Regions from separate parts of the Peribacillus sp. NPDC046944 genome, predicted to be linked through region 2. Evidence: riboswitches for the same ligand, from Rfam matches in the RefSeq annotation. Region 2 holds a riboswitch; the other holds the start of a gene.
The links. A riboswitch is a leader RNA that binds a small molecule or an ion and turns the genes downstream of it on or off. The one in region 2 is predicted to bind cyclic di-AMP.
Positions count from the first base shown of each region.

Region 1: linked by a shared signal. The riboswitch ahead of ACQKIC_RS20155 (cation:dicarboxylate symporter family transporter) and the one ahead of ACQKIC_RS15265 (potassium-transporting ATPase subunit F) in region 2 are both predicted to bind cyclic di-AMP.

Region 1 covers NZ_JBNNML010000019.1:21,845-29,555, reverse strand. The annotation lists gene ACQKIC_RS20160 (efflux RND transporter periplasmic adaptor subunit) at 1-779, shown strand, start outside; cyclic di-AMP (ydaO/yuaA leader) riboswitch at 954-1,102, shown strand; gene ACQKIC_RS20155 (cation:dicarboxylate symporter family transporter) at 1,276-2,538, shown strand; gene ACQKIC_RS20150 (class I SAM-dependent methyltransferase) at 2,608-3,342, opposite strand; gene ACQKIC_RS20145 (hypothetical protein) at 3,495-4,277, shown strand; gene ACQKIC_RS20140 (D-alanine--D-alanine ligase) at 4,434-5,516, shown strand; gene ACQKIC_RS20135 (UDP-N-acetylmuramoyl-tripeptide--D-alanyl-D-alanine ligase) at 5,663-7,042, shown strand; gene ACQKIC_RS20130 (PP2C family protein-serine/threonine phosphatase) at 7,101-7,711, opposite strand, start outside.
Region 2 covers NZ_JBNNML010000008.1:52,028-59,738, reverse strand. The annotation lists gene kdpB (potassium-transporting ATPase subunit KdpB) at 1-1,506, opposite strand, end outside; gene kdpA (potassium-transporting ATPase subunit KdpA) at 1,529-3,202, opposite strand; gene ACQKIC_RS15265 (potassium-transporting ATPase subunit F) at 3,228-3,302, opposite strand; cyclic di-AMP (ydaO/yuaA leader) riboswitch at 3,797-3,937, opposite strand; gene ACQKIC_RS15260 (DUF2294 domain-containing protein) at 4,163-4,558, shown strand; gene prpB (methylisocitrate lyase) at 4,883-5,791, opposite strand; gene prpD (2-methylcitrate dehydratase) at 5,805-7,241, opposite strand; gene mmgD (citrate synthase) at 7,333-7,711, opposite strand, start outside.

The DNA of each region.
Region 1 (7,711 bases), on a different contig from region 2:
CAGACTTAATTAAAAGTAATATTGAGCAGGAGATGTACAAGCAGGAACTTGAAAAAAATAGCTTGAAGGAAAAAGTGGTCATGCTAGAAGCACAATTAAGCTCAATTGAGGTGCAAACCAATGCCGTTGAGACGACAAGTGAAGCGGATGGTGTCGTGAAGAAGATCAATAAAAATTTAACGAATCCGATTATTTCAATTGCTTCGACAGAAATGGCCATCGAAGGTTCCTTCTCTGAAGAAGAGTTAAAGAAGGCAGAGGTAGGGATGGAGATAAAAGCTAGTTCTCCTGATTTGAAAAAGAGGTTGGGCGGAACCATCAGCCGTATACATCCTTATCCCAAAGAGGAGCCAACCCTAAAGGATGAAAATCGCTATACATTCGAAGCGGAAATTGTAACGGAAGCAGAGAATAAGGAAGCGCTATTAGACGGTTCAAAGGTCGACCTTACCGTTATAACGAATGTGAAGACGGGAGTCCCGACTGTTCCAACAGAAGCGATACATGAACGGAAGCAGCCGCATGTCTATAAAATGACCAATAAAGGGCATTTGAACCGACAATACTTTACAAAAGGGGCTCAAGCAAAAGGGAAGCAAGAGATGCTTAAAGGTCCAGCAGTGGGAGATGTCATCCTTTTAGAACCGAAAAAGGTAGTGAAGAACCACTCTTACTTCATTACCCCGCTCAAATTGGACAAGGTTCACTCTGCAACTTTTAAGAAACTATCCAAAAGGGAAAAAGTTAGATACATTTTACTAGGATTTTTGGAAAAATAATTTTCAGTTAAATCAAAAATGGCCATAATTTTTTACTGTTAAAACTAATTACCTATTTAAACAATAAGTGTAAACCCACGTAGCACTCAATATTCTTAATCCCCTCTGTACTTTCGGAGTGTGGGGAAAGAAAATATATTTACAGATTAATATTTTTAGTATAATATTTTAATATAAGTTAGCTCGCTTAATCTTATAAAAAAGAACGGGGGAACCAATTTTGCGGATTATATTCGCTAGGGGTGAATTCAGAGATGAAAGGGCCATTGTGTTTCCGATTCCTAACCCGACAGCTAACCCCGTAAGCGTCTTCGAGGGAACATGTGTGAATAACACGCCAATAGGGAAAATGACACGTAGGGTGTCTTTTTTTTAAGCGTAAGGATAGAAGTTTTTCAATATACAGAAAAATTTTTCTCTTTTTATTAGTATCTTGTTTCCCTTACCGAGACAAATGTTTTTACATCAAAGACTATATGGAAGGTGAGGAAATTAAATGAAGAAATTCAAACTGAGTTTAGCAAGCCAAATATTCATTGGCTTAATTCTAGGAATTATCGTAGGTGCTATATTTTATGGAAGTGAGACGGCACAAAGCTATCTACAACCATTAGGTGATATCTTCCTACGTATGATTAAAATGATCGTCGTTCCAATTATCGTTTCTAGCCTTATTGTTGCAGTTGCAGGCGTGGGCGATATTAAATCAGTAGGGAAATTAGGTGCCAAGTCACTATCCTACTTTATAGTAGTAACACTAGTTGCAATAGGCGTAGGTTTATTATCTGCCAATATTATTCAGCCTGGCGCGGGCGTAAATATGGGTGAGCTTGAACAAACGGATATTTCCACTTATGTTGACACAGCAGAAACTAAGCAACACGAATCCTTTATAGATACAATCGTTCATATTGTCCCATCTAATCCGATTAAAGCAATGGTAGAAGGCGATATGCTTGCAATCATTTTCTTCTCAGTCTTGTTTGGACTAAGCATTGCAGCTATCGGTGAAAAAGGAGTACCAGTATTCCGTTTCTTCCAAGGTGCGGCGGAAGGTATGTTCAATCTAACCAATATGGTTATGAAATTTGCTCCGATTGGGGTATTTGCACTAATCGGTGTGACAATCTCTAAATTCGGTTTATCATCACTAATCCCATTAGGAAAGTTAGCCCTTTCCGTATACGGAACGATGATTTTCTTCGTAGTTGTCATCCTGGGGCTCATTGCAAAATTTGTAGGCTTCAGTATCTTTAAGTTAATTGCCATTTTGAAAGAAGAATTGATCTTAGCATTTTCCACAGCAAGTTCAGAAGCGGTTCTTCCAAGAATCATGGAGAAGATGGAGAAAGCCGGTTGTCCAAAACATATTACGTCTTTTGTTATTCCGACTGGTTACTCATTCAACCTAGATGGTTCCACATTATACCAAGCTTTAGCAGCCATCTTCATTGCTCAAATGTACGGCATACATCTAAGTGCTTATGAGCAAATAACGCTAATGTTAGTGTTGATGATTACCTCTAAAGGAATTGCCGGTGTACCGGGCGTATCCTTCGTTGTACTTTTAGCAACATTAGGTACGGTGGGCATCCCAATTGAAGGACTTGCCTTCATAGCAGGTATTGACCGTATCCTTGATATGGGTCGTACTGTAGTAAACGTTATTGGTAACTCTTTAGCAGCCATCGTTATTTCCAAGTGGGAAGGTCAATTCAACCCTCCTGCCGAAAAAGGAAAACTCGAACAGGCTTCTTAATATAAGTCAAAACTCCAGGGTGATTGCACTCTGGAGTTTTTTTGTATTCAGATGAAAGTCGAAAACAACTTATTGATGGACGATCCAGAAATGGGAGTCAGGGGAAAAGTTCATAGCCATAACGCTTTCATTAAATGAATCTTGGTGAAAGGTTTCCAAAACAGTCAGTTGGGCTTCTTCTAGGCAATCAAGGACTTCCTGCTGACTCGGGATATGGAGATAGGCCTCTTCTTGGTGAGACTTTCCCTTTGTGAAGATATCACCGAACTCATATAGCCGTTCATCCTGTTTACTATCACACCAAATCATTTCTTCCTGTTCCCAAAAATTAAGATACCTTTCATTACTGTCGCGAATCGGTGTGGTGAATAGGAAACGGCCTCCTGGTCTAAGTATGCGTTTGATTTCTTTCAAAGCGAGAATGCGGTTTTTTCGTTGAGGGATTTTCATTAAACCATGAAAGGAAAAGAGTGCATGGTCGAATGACGAGTCGTTGAAAGGGATTTCCGTGGCATTCCCAAGAAAGAATGGAATCTCCATATTTTCATCTTGTGAAAACTTCCGGGCTTCTTGAATCTTGGAGGGTGAAGGGTCCAGTCCGGTTATATGATGAAACCCATTCTTGTATAGAGCAAAGGTCGTCCTCCCTGTACTGCATCCAATATCAAGGATGGAGTCGGCTTGATGAAAGTATTTATCGAATGCAAATTTTTCGAGTTCCCAAAGACCCCAATTTTTTGATGAATCGGCGACAGCGTCTTCCTGCAAGTGATTGATGAAATCGTCTTTTTCTATTTTATCCATCATTCATCCTCCAAGCTTTTATTTTTACTATAATATGGAAATTACTGCCTGTCTAGTTTCTTATTTTTACTACTATTTTATATACACTTCGTGAATATTAAAAAGTTTGATAAAATAGAACTATTGATGAAAGGCTCGGAGGGAATATAATCATGAAAAATGAAGGTAATGACATCTTATATATGCATATGCAGGCTTCCGAAAGATTTGTCCTTTTTAATGGCCTTAATTTTCGAGAATTCTCCTATTCCTTACCGCATAGCTTGAATTCCATCTTATTATTGAAACATCAATATGATGGTGGGGAGTACGATTTGAATGTCTTGCTGGAGAGCGTTTCATCTGAGAACGTTTATAAGCTACTTAAAGAGGATGTTCGTGCATATGGAGATTTCTGTTGGGTCGATTTTAAGGAAGCGGATTGTCTAGAAGAATTGGACGGCAGGGAATTAGCGGAACTCCTATATGTGGGGCATACCAAAAATCACTTAGAACCCCCTTTCTTTCACAAACTGAATAATCAATTTGTCTATCTGGCCCAAGATGATGGATGGTTTAATAAAATTTACTTTCGTTCGATTTCAACGTACTATAAGATGCTGGGAAATTTACTTCCGTTGAAGCTTGAACCATTGAAAGTCGAAAGAACATGGTTAGGAATGAGGAAGAAAAAAGAATTGCCTGCAATTCCTTTGGATATTATTTCTTCCCTGGCTCCTATATTGGCGGAAGGTATAGTTTTTTCTTTTAGACATGTGAAGATTACAAGGACCAAAATCGAGATCCCAGCATGGATCGTGGGAGATTATTTGAACATGGATGAGATGCATGATGATTTCTTAGATAGAAAAGAACAAGGACCTGATGCCTTCATTACTTTTCATCGTAAAGAAAAGGTTTGGGAGAGCGTTATCAACACGACGCTATATAAATAACTTCTTTAGCTAATTAAGGGTTTGGGTCGTAGGACTTGCAACTGGGTGCATAAACTTCTAATTATAGCTATAGAAGGGGGAACTTTCACTTTTCCCGTTTTAGTGTAAAGTGTTACAATGGAACATGGTTAAAAGAATATTGGAGGGTAATAACTCATGAAAACTAAACTTGGTTTGCTTTATGGTGGGAAATCTGCGGAACATGATGTTTCTTTGCAGACAGCTTTAGCAGTCATTAAAGCTCTCGACTTAGCAAAGTTTGACATATATCCGATTTACATAACAAAAGAAGGTTCTTGGGTAAATGGTCCAAAGTTGACTGGTCCGGCAAAATCCGTCGAGGAATTGGCTTTATCATCCGATAAATTGACTTCTCCTTTGTCATTGCAAGCCCATTTAACTGATGAAAATAGTGGGTCCACGGGTTATGATGTCATTTTCCCTCTTCTACATGGACCGAATGGCGAAGATGGAACAGTACAGGGGATGCTTGAGCTGTTGAATCTTCCTTATGTGGGAAATGGGGTACTGGCTTCATCCGCAGGGATGGATAAGGTCATCATGAAAAATATTTTTGCACAGGCGGGATTACCGCAAGTTAACTATACATGGTTCATCCGCTCGGAATGGGAGAGTAACACAGAACGGTCCATTGAGAAGGTGGAAGAAGTATGTGGGTACCCTTGTTTTGTAAAACCGGCTAATTTAGGCTCAAGCGTAGGAGTCAGCAAATGTAATAATGCTAATGAGTTGAAGAAGGCAGTCGCAGAAGCATTTCAATTCGATCGGAAAATCATCGTTGAAGAAGGAGTCATCGCCCGTGAAGTGGAGTTTGGCGTGATTGGGAATGATACCCCATCTTGTTCTGTGGCAGGAGAAATCATTCCTAAGACAGACTTTGACTTCTATGATTATTCAGCTAAATACGTCGACGGAAATTCAGCGATGGCCATACCTGCCGAAATAGAGGAAAGTCAATACAAAGCTTTATCTCAAATGGCAATCACAGCCTTCAAGTCATTGGACTGTTCCGGACTCGTCCGGGCCGATTTCTTTTTGACGAAAGATGGAAAGGTCTATATCAATGAAGTGAATACGATGCCTGGCTTTACGCCATTCAGCATGTTTCCGCTATTATGGAAGCACACGGGTCTTGAATATCCACAATTAATAGAAGAACTTGTGAAGCTTGCTTTAGAGCGCTATGAAGAAAAACAACAAATTAAATATACAGTGTAAGCGGTAATGTAAAGTGGGTTCCTGTATTTCAATTATACGCAGGACTTACTCTAGCAAGCAGGAATCGGTTCTCCATGCCGATTGCTGCTTAGTTTGGTTATAAAGAAAATGGAAGATTTAGTTTGATGAACGAAGGAGGAACGAAAGTGATAAAGAGAACGTTGAGACAAATATCTGAGATGGTAAATGGATTGAACGATAGTAAGGTATTTGAACCCATTGAAATTAATGGTGTAACCATCGATTCAAGAGCGGTTACGAAAGGATGCTTGTTCGTTCCGTTAAAGGGAGAGCAAGTCGATGGCCATCAATATGTCAGAAGTGCCATTGCGCAGGGAGCATCCGCTTCTTTTTGGCAGCAGGATATTCCGAATCCACCTACTGATTTACCAATCATCCTTGTGGAAAATACTGAAAAGGCATTACAGCAATTGGCACGCGCTTATCGGGACCAATTGAATATTAAAGTCATTGGAATAACGGGGAGCAATGGTAAAACCACTACGAAAGATATGACGGCTGCCCTGCTGGCCACTACCTATAAAGTCCATAAGACGAATGGTAACTTCAATAATCATCTTGGATTACCACTTACTATCCTATCCATGGATGAGGAAACAGAAGCAGCCGTTTTAGAAATGGGCATGAGTAGTCGTGGGGAAATCGAATTTTTATCCAAGCTAGCAAAACCAGATGTAGCCATTATTACAAATATAGGCGAATCGCATTTGTTGGATTTAGGCTCGCGAGAAGAAATCGCCAATGCGAAGCTAGAAATCGTGGAGGGATTGCCACAGGGCGGAACGCTTATTTACCATGGTGACGAACCTTTGCTGGAAAGCCGGATTCAAAAGCAATTCCCCCATTTACGTGTCCTATCCTTCGGACGTACGGAGCGGAATGACTTGTTCCCATTGACGATTACCCAAGAGGCAGACAGTACCTCGTTTACACTTGGTGGAGAGAATCAAGGTGACTATCAAATCCCGGTTTTGGGTCAGCATAACGTGCTCAATGCATTGGCTGCCATTCTTGCCGCAAAAGAACTGAATATAGGTAACGAATCCATCCATAAGGGCTTAGAAGCCATTCGCCTTACAAACATGAGGATGGAGATGGTCGAAGGCATAAATGGGCAGAAAATCATTAATGATGCTTACAATGCCAGCCCCACTTCCGTCAAGGCAGCAATTGAGCTGATTGAAGGTCTATCCGGTTTTAGGAATAAAATCCTTGTACTTGGAGATATGTTGGAGTTAGGAGCAAGCGAAAAAGATTTCCACTTGAGAATAGGTGAACTGATAGCGGTTGATCAAATTGATAAGGTCTTTACATATGGACCGCTTGCCGATTATATTGCTAAGGGTGCACGTAAAACATTTGCAGCTGAGAATGTTCAATCTTTTCAAGATAAACAACAATTAATAGAAGCGCTACAGACTTCTACTGATGCCCATGATTTAATTTTGGTCAAAGCTTCAAGAGGCATGAAGTTAGAAGAAGTCGTAAAAGCCTTGCAAAAATGATGAGAAATAGAAAAAGAGCCGATTTCATTATGAAATCGGCTCTTTCTCTATTGGAGGCCTAAAACAAGGTACCAGCAATGATGCAGATATCATCATTGATTTCGGAATGCTTCATCCTGGAGAGTAATAATTCATGAAGAAGATCTGATGTATCTAAGTGGACATTATCTATAAACTCCTGTTCAATCTTATCGAATCTATGAATGGTATGGTTACTGGGAGACTCAGAAAGTCCATCGGTATATATAACGAAACGACTCCCAGCTTCATAGTGAATGGATCCTTTTTCTATAGGCATATCTGGTACAAGACCTATAGGCATCGAGCCATTACTTAAAATTTGCAATTCATTATTGCAAGGGGAATACATCATTGCAGGAGGATGCCCATTGTTAACATATTCAATAATTCGAGCGGCCGTATCCACAAAAGCAATGAAGGCCGTAAAGTATGGGGCATTCGTATTTTCCTTTTGATACTCCTGGAACAGATGACCCATATGCTTGTTCAGTTCTTTCGTAATGAAGGTGGGGTCTTTTACACGCTTGATAAGCCCAGGCATTAAAGAGCGGATAGACATGCTGATGAGTGCGGCTTGAATTCCTTTTCCACAAACATCGATGATGATGAACCCGTATTTCCCGTCCTCGACCTCCTGCCAGTAAAATA
Region 2 (7,711 bases):
ACGCTTAATTACGGCAATTTTATCTTCCGGCTTTGCCTCTGCAATGTAATCGTCTACCCCGGCTTCTTTCGCGATCGTCGCGGCCGTTAAAGGATTATCTCCGGTACACATGACGGTTTTGATGCCCATTTTCCTCAATTCATCAAATCGCTCTTTCATACCTGCTTTAACGGTATCTTTCAAATAAATGACACCTAGGATCCGATTTCCTTCTGCGACTACTAAGGGCGTTCCCCCTTGGCTTGCTACTTCATCACTAATGTCTTGCAAATCGCTGGGAATGTTTCCGCCTTCTTGCTTTATATAGTTCTTTATTGAATCGACGGCACCTTTTCTGACGATTCTTCCATCGGAAAAATCTGTCCCGCTCATCCTCGTTTCTGCCGTAAAGTCAATGCCTTCCGAGTCACTTTTTTCTAATTCTTTTTCAAGTAATCCTGATCTTTTGGCAAATTCGACAACAGAGCGGCCTTCCGGTGTCTCATCATGTAAGGATGAATAGGCTGCGAATGTAGTAAGTTCCTTCTGATTCACACCCTGTACTGGCAGCAAGGCATGAGCCATCCGGTTACCATGTGTGATCGTGCCTGTTTTATCGAGAATGATAGTATTGATGTCTCCTGCAGCTTCTACCGATTTGCCCGATTTGGCAATCACATTGAATTGTGTCACTCTGTCCATTCCAGCTATGCCTATCGCTGAAAGAAGACCCCCTATGGTTGTTGGGATCAAACATACCAATAATGCCACCAAAGTTGCGATTGGCAATGTCACTTTAATATAGGAAGCAATAGGTACGAGTGTCACGCAAACAAGCAAAAAGATAAGCGTCAAACTCACAAGGAGTGTACTAAGTGCAATTTCATTCGGTGTTTTTTGCCGTTTAGCTCCTTCTACCAAGTCAATCATTCGATCCAGGAATGACTCCCCCGGATCACTACTAACTTTTATTTTTATATAGTCACTCATTACTTTTGTTCCTCCAGTAACAGAACTGAAGTCTCCACCCGGTTCTTTTATGACATTCGCGGATTCACCAGTTATGGCCGATTCGTCAACAGCAGCCACCCCTTCAATGACATCTCCATCACTAGGAATTAAATCATTGGCCTCCACTAAAACCATGTCACCTTTTTTCAGTTCCGTGGCATCGATTATCTTTACAGATCCATCTTTTTGGATTAACTTTGCTTTTGAATCAAGCTTTGTCTTTTTCAGACTATCCGCTTGTGCTTTACCACGACCTTCCGCTAATGCTTCAGCAAAGTTGGCAAACAGGATCGTTAGGAGCAAAATGAAAGTCACTGCACTGGTATATCCCCTATCTGATATTCCACCAAATAAATCGGGAAATATAGTTAGAAAAAGGGTCAAGACAAATCCTATTTCCACCACAAACATGACTGGATTTCGTGCCATGGCTCTGGGATTCATTTTTTTGAAAGCATCTTTTATTGCTTCAAAAAGCATTTCATTATTTACTTTTCCATTACGCATCGTATTCATCTGTACTACTCCTTTTCATCGTTTATCTAATCGTTAACCATTCTGCGACAGGTCCTAGGGTAATCACTGGGAAGAAAGTCAAAGCTCCAATAATTAATACCGTACATAAAAGAATGACAAGGAATGTAGGATTATCTGTTTTAAATGTACCCATCGTCTCTGGAACACGTTTTTTAGCAAGTAATGACCCAGCAACAGCAATCATGGCTATCATGGAAAAATAACGGCCAAACAACATGACCAAACCTGTGGAAATGTTCCAAAAAGGTGTATTATCCCCTAAGCCCTCGAAACCAGAACCGTTATTGGCTGCAGCTGAAGTAAACTCATATACAATTTGAGAGAGCCCATGGAAACCTGGATTTGAAATGGCCGATGTCCCCATCTGTGCCGTTAGTGCAATAGCAGATGGTACCAAAATGATTAACGGATGTAGAAGGATCGTCATGGCTATTAATTTCATTTCCGGCCCTTCAATTTTCTTACCTAAAAACTCTGGTGTACGCCCGACCATCAGTCCAGCAATGAATACAGCCAATATGGAATACACAAGAATGTTCATCGTGCCTACCCCATCACCGCCAAATACACAGTTCAGCATCATCATGGCCAGTGGCGCTATACTCCCGAGCGGCGTCAGCGTATCATGCATATTATTAACTGAACCTGTAGTGGCAGCTGTAGTCACCGTTGTAAATAGGGAACTCTGAGCCATCCCAAATCGCACTTCTTTCCCTTCCAAGTTTCCACTCTCTTGTGAAAGGCCTATTGCCTCCAATTTAGGATTTCCATTTTGTTCACTAGCATAATTCACATTTAGGAAGACAAGCATCATGAGTCCCATTGCTGAAAATAAGATCCATCCTTGTTTGTTATTTTTCGCCATATATCCGAATGTTAATGGAAGGGCAGCAGGAATGAGAAACATCGATAAAATCTCTAATACATTCGTAAATCCATTAGGGTTCTCAAATGGATGCGCCGAGTTGACACCGAAGAATCCACCGCCGTTTGTGCCAAGGTGCTTTATTGACTCCAATGCAGCCACAGGTCCTCTTCCAATATGTTGGGTGGCTCCCTCTAACGTAGTAGCCATTACCGTAGAACCAAGGGTCTGTGGTACCCCCTGGGATACCAGAACCAAACTGACAAAAATGGAGAGAGGCAGTAGCACCCGAGTGATCGAACGAATTAAATCTACATAAAAGTTCCCTAAACTCCTCTGACCGGTCAAACCCCTGAAAAAAGCGATGCATAAGGAAAGACCGGTTGCTGGTGTCGTGAACATCAAGAAGATGATGACAACCATTTGTGATAAATACGAAAGTCCGGATTCTCCGCTATAGTGCTGTAAATTGGTATTAGTAAGAAAGCTTGCTGCCGTATTGAATGCCAATAACGGTTCCATGTTGGCTATCTCACTTGGATTACCCGGTAAAACTCCCTGAAGCCGTACAATCATGTATGAGATGACAAACATGACTAAGTTACTTAGGAGTAATGCCTGTGCATATTGCTTCCAATTCATATCAAATGTCTTAATACCAGATATTTTAAATATGCCTCGTTCTAACCACCCGAACATACGATCTTGCCTTGTGGTTTCAAGGGAATATACTGCCGCTAAATATTGGGCCAATGGTATGGCTAGGATCACTACCAAAAACAACACCATACTGATTTGTAAAAAATCCATTTACATTTCCTCCGTTATCGTTCTATTAATATTTCTCTGGGTATAATAAAGCATGAATTAAATACACGGTAACCGCCCCGACAATAAGAATGAATAACATGTTCTACTACTCTCCTTTTTTCGTTATAACTTTGTTACAAAAATGAATGAATCCATAGAAAAGTAAAAAGGGTGTACCCATTAGAAAGATTGTTATAGCATCCATCCGAACCTTCCTTTCACTTTTTTAAAAATCTTTACAATTTACCTCCTTCACGATTAGTGGAGAAATTGGTGCCAAAAAAAACACAAAAAATAGACCAATGCTTACCCTTTCTCCAATAGTTCGCATTGCATGGCTATCCTAGTTTCAATAGTGAAAAAAATGATTCACAATCCAAACAAGAATATTTGCAAAAGCAAACAGTATTAGTGGAGAAAAAGTACTCATTGGTCTACTTATCGCCCAGCAAGCTTTTCAGCGCTCTTTGCGATCTGTCTTCCAAGAAACCTTTTCATGTAATTATAGGCATAATAAAAAGACCTACTGAAATGACAGGTTGCCATTTTGCTACAAACACAACAAAAAAGCCTCCTGGATCAAGGTGGTCTTATGACCTCCTTCGCTTTAGCCGACGAAGTTAGCTGACGGGTAGGATGGCGAAAGAGTTCACATCCCTTCTGCAAATGCAGAATTAACCCCATAAATAGTGGGTCCTCCGTTCTCAATTACTTGAGATTTGGCCGATATCAAATTTTTATTGATGAGCATATTCTACGCTCATCAGCAAACCTTTGTAAACCTCATTAAAGTTCCATATATTCGCAAATAGATTCATATTTTACCATATACTTCCGTTTTTCCAATTAAAAGTATTATTTACTCATTAATCCTATATATTTCTAATATTTTAATATATATACAAACTTGTATTGACAAAAACTTGAATCCGGCATTATGATGAATCCCATATACGATCGATGAAAAAAATCGGAGGCATTATGTTAAACCAAAAAAAGAAAATTGAAGCCGAAATTAGTGCAGCATTCATTAAATTCCAGCGTGATTTAATAGGCAGAGGTCCACAAGAAGTTAAAACCTACATTATTAATGACATGCTGATCACTCGTTTTAAAGGAGTGTTGACTGTCGAAGAAAAACACCTTGTCAGTCAGGATTCTGGAAAGAAGCTTGTAAAAAAAATGCGCTCTCTTCTACGTGAAATGTACAGTCAGGATTATGAAAAAATTGTTGAGGATCTAACAGGTTGTAAAGTCCTTTCTTCACACAGTGACATTAGTACCAAAACGGGAGAACGGATCGAAGTTTTCATAGTTGATAAGGATTTGGAAAAATACCTAGAAAATCTAAAATAAATGGTGAATTTAGCAGACATCACCTCAATTGGAAGAGCAGAAACATGGGTGAACTAACTTTCTGTTCTTCATTCTTTTATTAAACCATGCTCTATTGTTTTTCCACACGCCCTAACCTCATTCCGGAAACTTGACTACTGGTTTCTCTTTATACTCTTGGCCGCACTTTTCCATATCAAATAGTTATAACCATAGATTCTACATATCTTACAAAATCCTATTCATAGTCTGCCAAGCACTTCACTCTCTCCCCATTAAAACGCCAGGACAAAGTCATCTGAAATAGGAATCCCTTAATCTTTGCGATTAAGGGATTCACATCATTTATTGGTCTTTAGTTAAAACCGTTTTAGCGATATCTTTGTCTAGTCCTTCAAAATCATGATAAGCAATAGTTTCATATAACTCACTACGAGTTTGCATATCTGATAAAGCTTCCTTTTGTGTGCCCTGGTTCTTGATTTGTTTAAACACTCTCTCATAGGCTTTAGCCGCCACGCGAAGGGAAGTTACAGGATATATCACCATTTGATACCCCATATCATGAAATTCTTCTGCGGTGTAATAAGGCGTTTTCCCAAATTCAGTCATATTCGCCAATAGCGGTACGTTAATCCGTTGGGCAAAATGCCGGAATTCCTCTTCTGATTGAAGTGCTTCAGGGAATATGGCATCTGCCCCCGCTTCGATATAGGCATGTACTCTCTCAATGGCAGCTTCTACCCCTTCCACTGCCCTTGCATCAGTACGCGCCACAACAATAAGTGAAGGAGCAACCTGTTTAATCGCTTTTATCTTTTGCTGCATCTCTTCAGAAGAAACGAGCTTCTTTCCATTAAGATGACCACATTTTTTGGGCAAATCTTGATCTTCTATTTGGACGGCAGCTATCCCTACTTCTTTCATCTCTCTTGCTGTACGGGCCACATTTAAAACCCCTCCAAACCCTGTATCGATATCCACAAGGATTGGCAAATCTGTAGCCCGAACAATATCTCTTGCACGTTCTGCCACTTCTTCTGAAGATACAATACCTAAATCCGGTAAACCTCGGCTAGCTGTATAAGCAGCTCCGGATAAATATAAAGCTTGGAATCCTGATTCTTTAGCCATGAGTCCCGCCATAGCATCATGTGAACCTGGAATTTGTAATATACCTGGTTCCTGTATTAATGTTAAGAAGCGTTCTGCTAGTTCTTCCTGTGATGATTGTCTATTTACGATCCAAGCCACTGATAAGCCCCCCTTAGATTAAAAATAAATCAACGAATTCGTTAACTTTTAAATTTGATAATGCCTTTGGATTCAAGCAAGCTTCTTGAATTTTATTTTGTTGTTTTTGTGAGTAATGAGTGCTAATGTTGTCTTTAAATTTCCTTAAAACCTTTGGAAATGCTTCTTCTCTTCTAAAACGATGACCAAGAGGGTATTCGCATTCCACAAATTCTGAAACCGTTCCATCTTGATAATGAATTTGAACAGCGTTGGCGATTGAGCGCTTGTTCGGATCTAGATAATCCTTCGTATATTGTTTATCTTCCACTACCACCATTTTATCCCTCAATTGATCAATTCTTATATCCCTTGCCGCTTCGTCTTCGTAATGGTCTGCCGTAACATTTCCATTAATTAAACCAACGGCAGTTATATATTGAATACAATGGTCACGGTCCGCAGGATTGTTTAAAGGTCCTGTCTTATCAATGATACGAATAGCTGATTCATGTGTTGTGATGGTGATCTTTTCTATTTCATTCAAACGGTTTTTAACTTCATCGTGTAATTGCACTGCACACTCGGCAGCTGTTTGCGCATGAAATTCAGCTGGGAAAGATACCTTGAATAACACATTTTCCATTACATACGAATCTAATGAACGAGCTAGCTTCAGTTCTTGCTTATTGAACAAAACATCTTGAAATCCCCAACCTGGTGCTGAAAGAGCTGTCGGATATCCCATTTCTCCTTTTATAGCCATCAATGCTAAATGAACACCCCGGCTTGTTGCATCCCCAGCAGCCCATGATTTACGAGACCCTGTATTTGGTGCATGACGATATGTACGGAGACTGGAGTTATCAATCCATGCATTGGATATAGCATGAATAATCTCTTCTCTAGTGCCTCCAAGAGCTTTTGTCACAACAGCCGTCGTCGCTACTTTTACGAATAACACATGATCAAGACCGACTCGATTCAAACTGTTTTCTAATGCTAATACACCCTGAATTTCATGTGCTTTAATCATCATTTCAAGAACATCCTGTACCGTTAGTGCTTCTTTTCCTTCTGCAATATTTACTCGGCTTAAGTAATCCGCTGTCGCAAGAATACCTCCCAAATTATCAGATGGATGTCCCCATTCGGCAGCTAACCACGTATCGTTATAGTCCAACCATCGAATCATACAGCCAATATTAAATGCACCTTTGACTGGATCCAATACATATGAAGTACCTGGAACACGCGTGCCATTTGGTACTACTGTCCCTGGGACGACCGGTCCTAATAATTTCGTGCATTCTGGATATTGAAGTGCTAAAATCCCGCAGCCAATTGTATCAAGTAACACATAACGGGCAGTCTCGTACGCCTCTGTACTAGTAATCTCTTTGTCTAACACATAATCTGCAATTGTCTCTAATAATACATCCGTTTGATTAATTCCATTCACCTTTAGCATTTTTTCATTCCCTTTCTATGCAAAATCATTTATTATTAGAAATGGTCGTTGGTCAGAACGACCATTCGGCGAGCTAATAACTTACATTTTTTTAGTTGGTTAAAATAGTGTGGTTACGACGCTCGCCTATATAATTTACTCGAGGCCTAAAAAGTCGGTTGTTTGCATGTTGTTCAACCACATGAGCGCATAACCCTACTGTTCTAGCACTAAAGAAAATAGGTGTATAGATTTCAATGGGTAGACCTAGCATGTAATATACAGGTGCTGCATAATAATCCAAATTCGGATAAAGGCCTTTCTCTCTTACCATGACCTCTTCGCCAGCTTCGCACATTCTATAAAGGAGGTCGTCTCCTTTATTGTCACAGAGTTGTTTTAACGCTTTTTTCATGATTAGGGCTCTTGGATCCATCTTCTTCATATAAACACGATGACCAAAACCCATTATCTTTTCTTTGTTTGCTAAT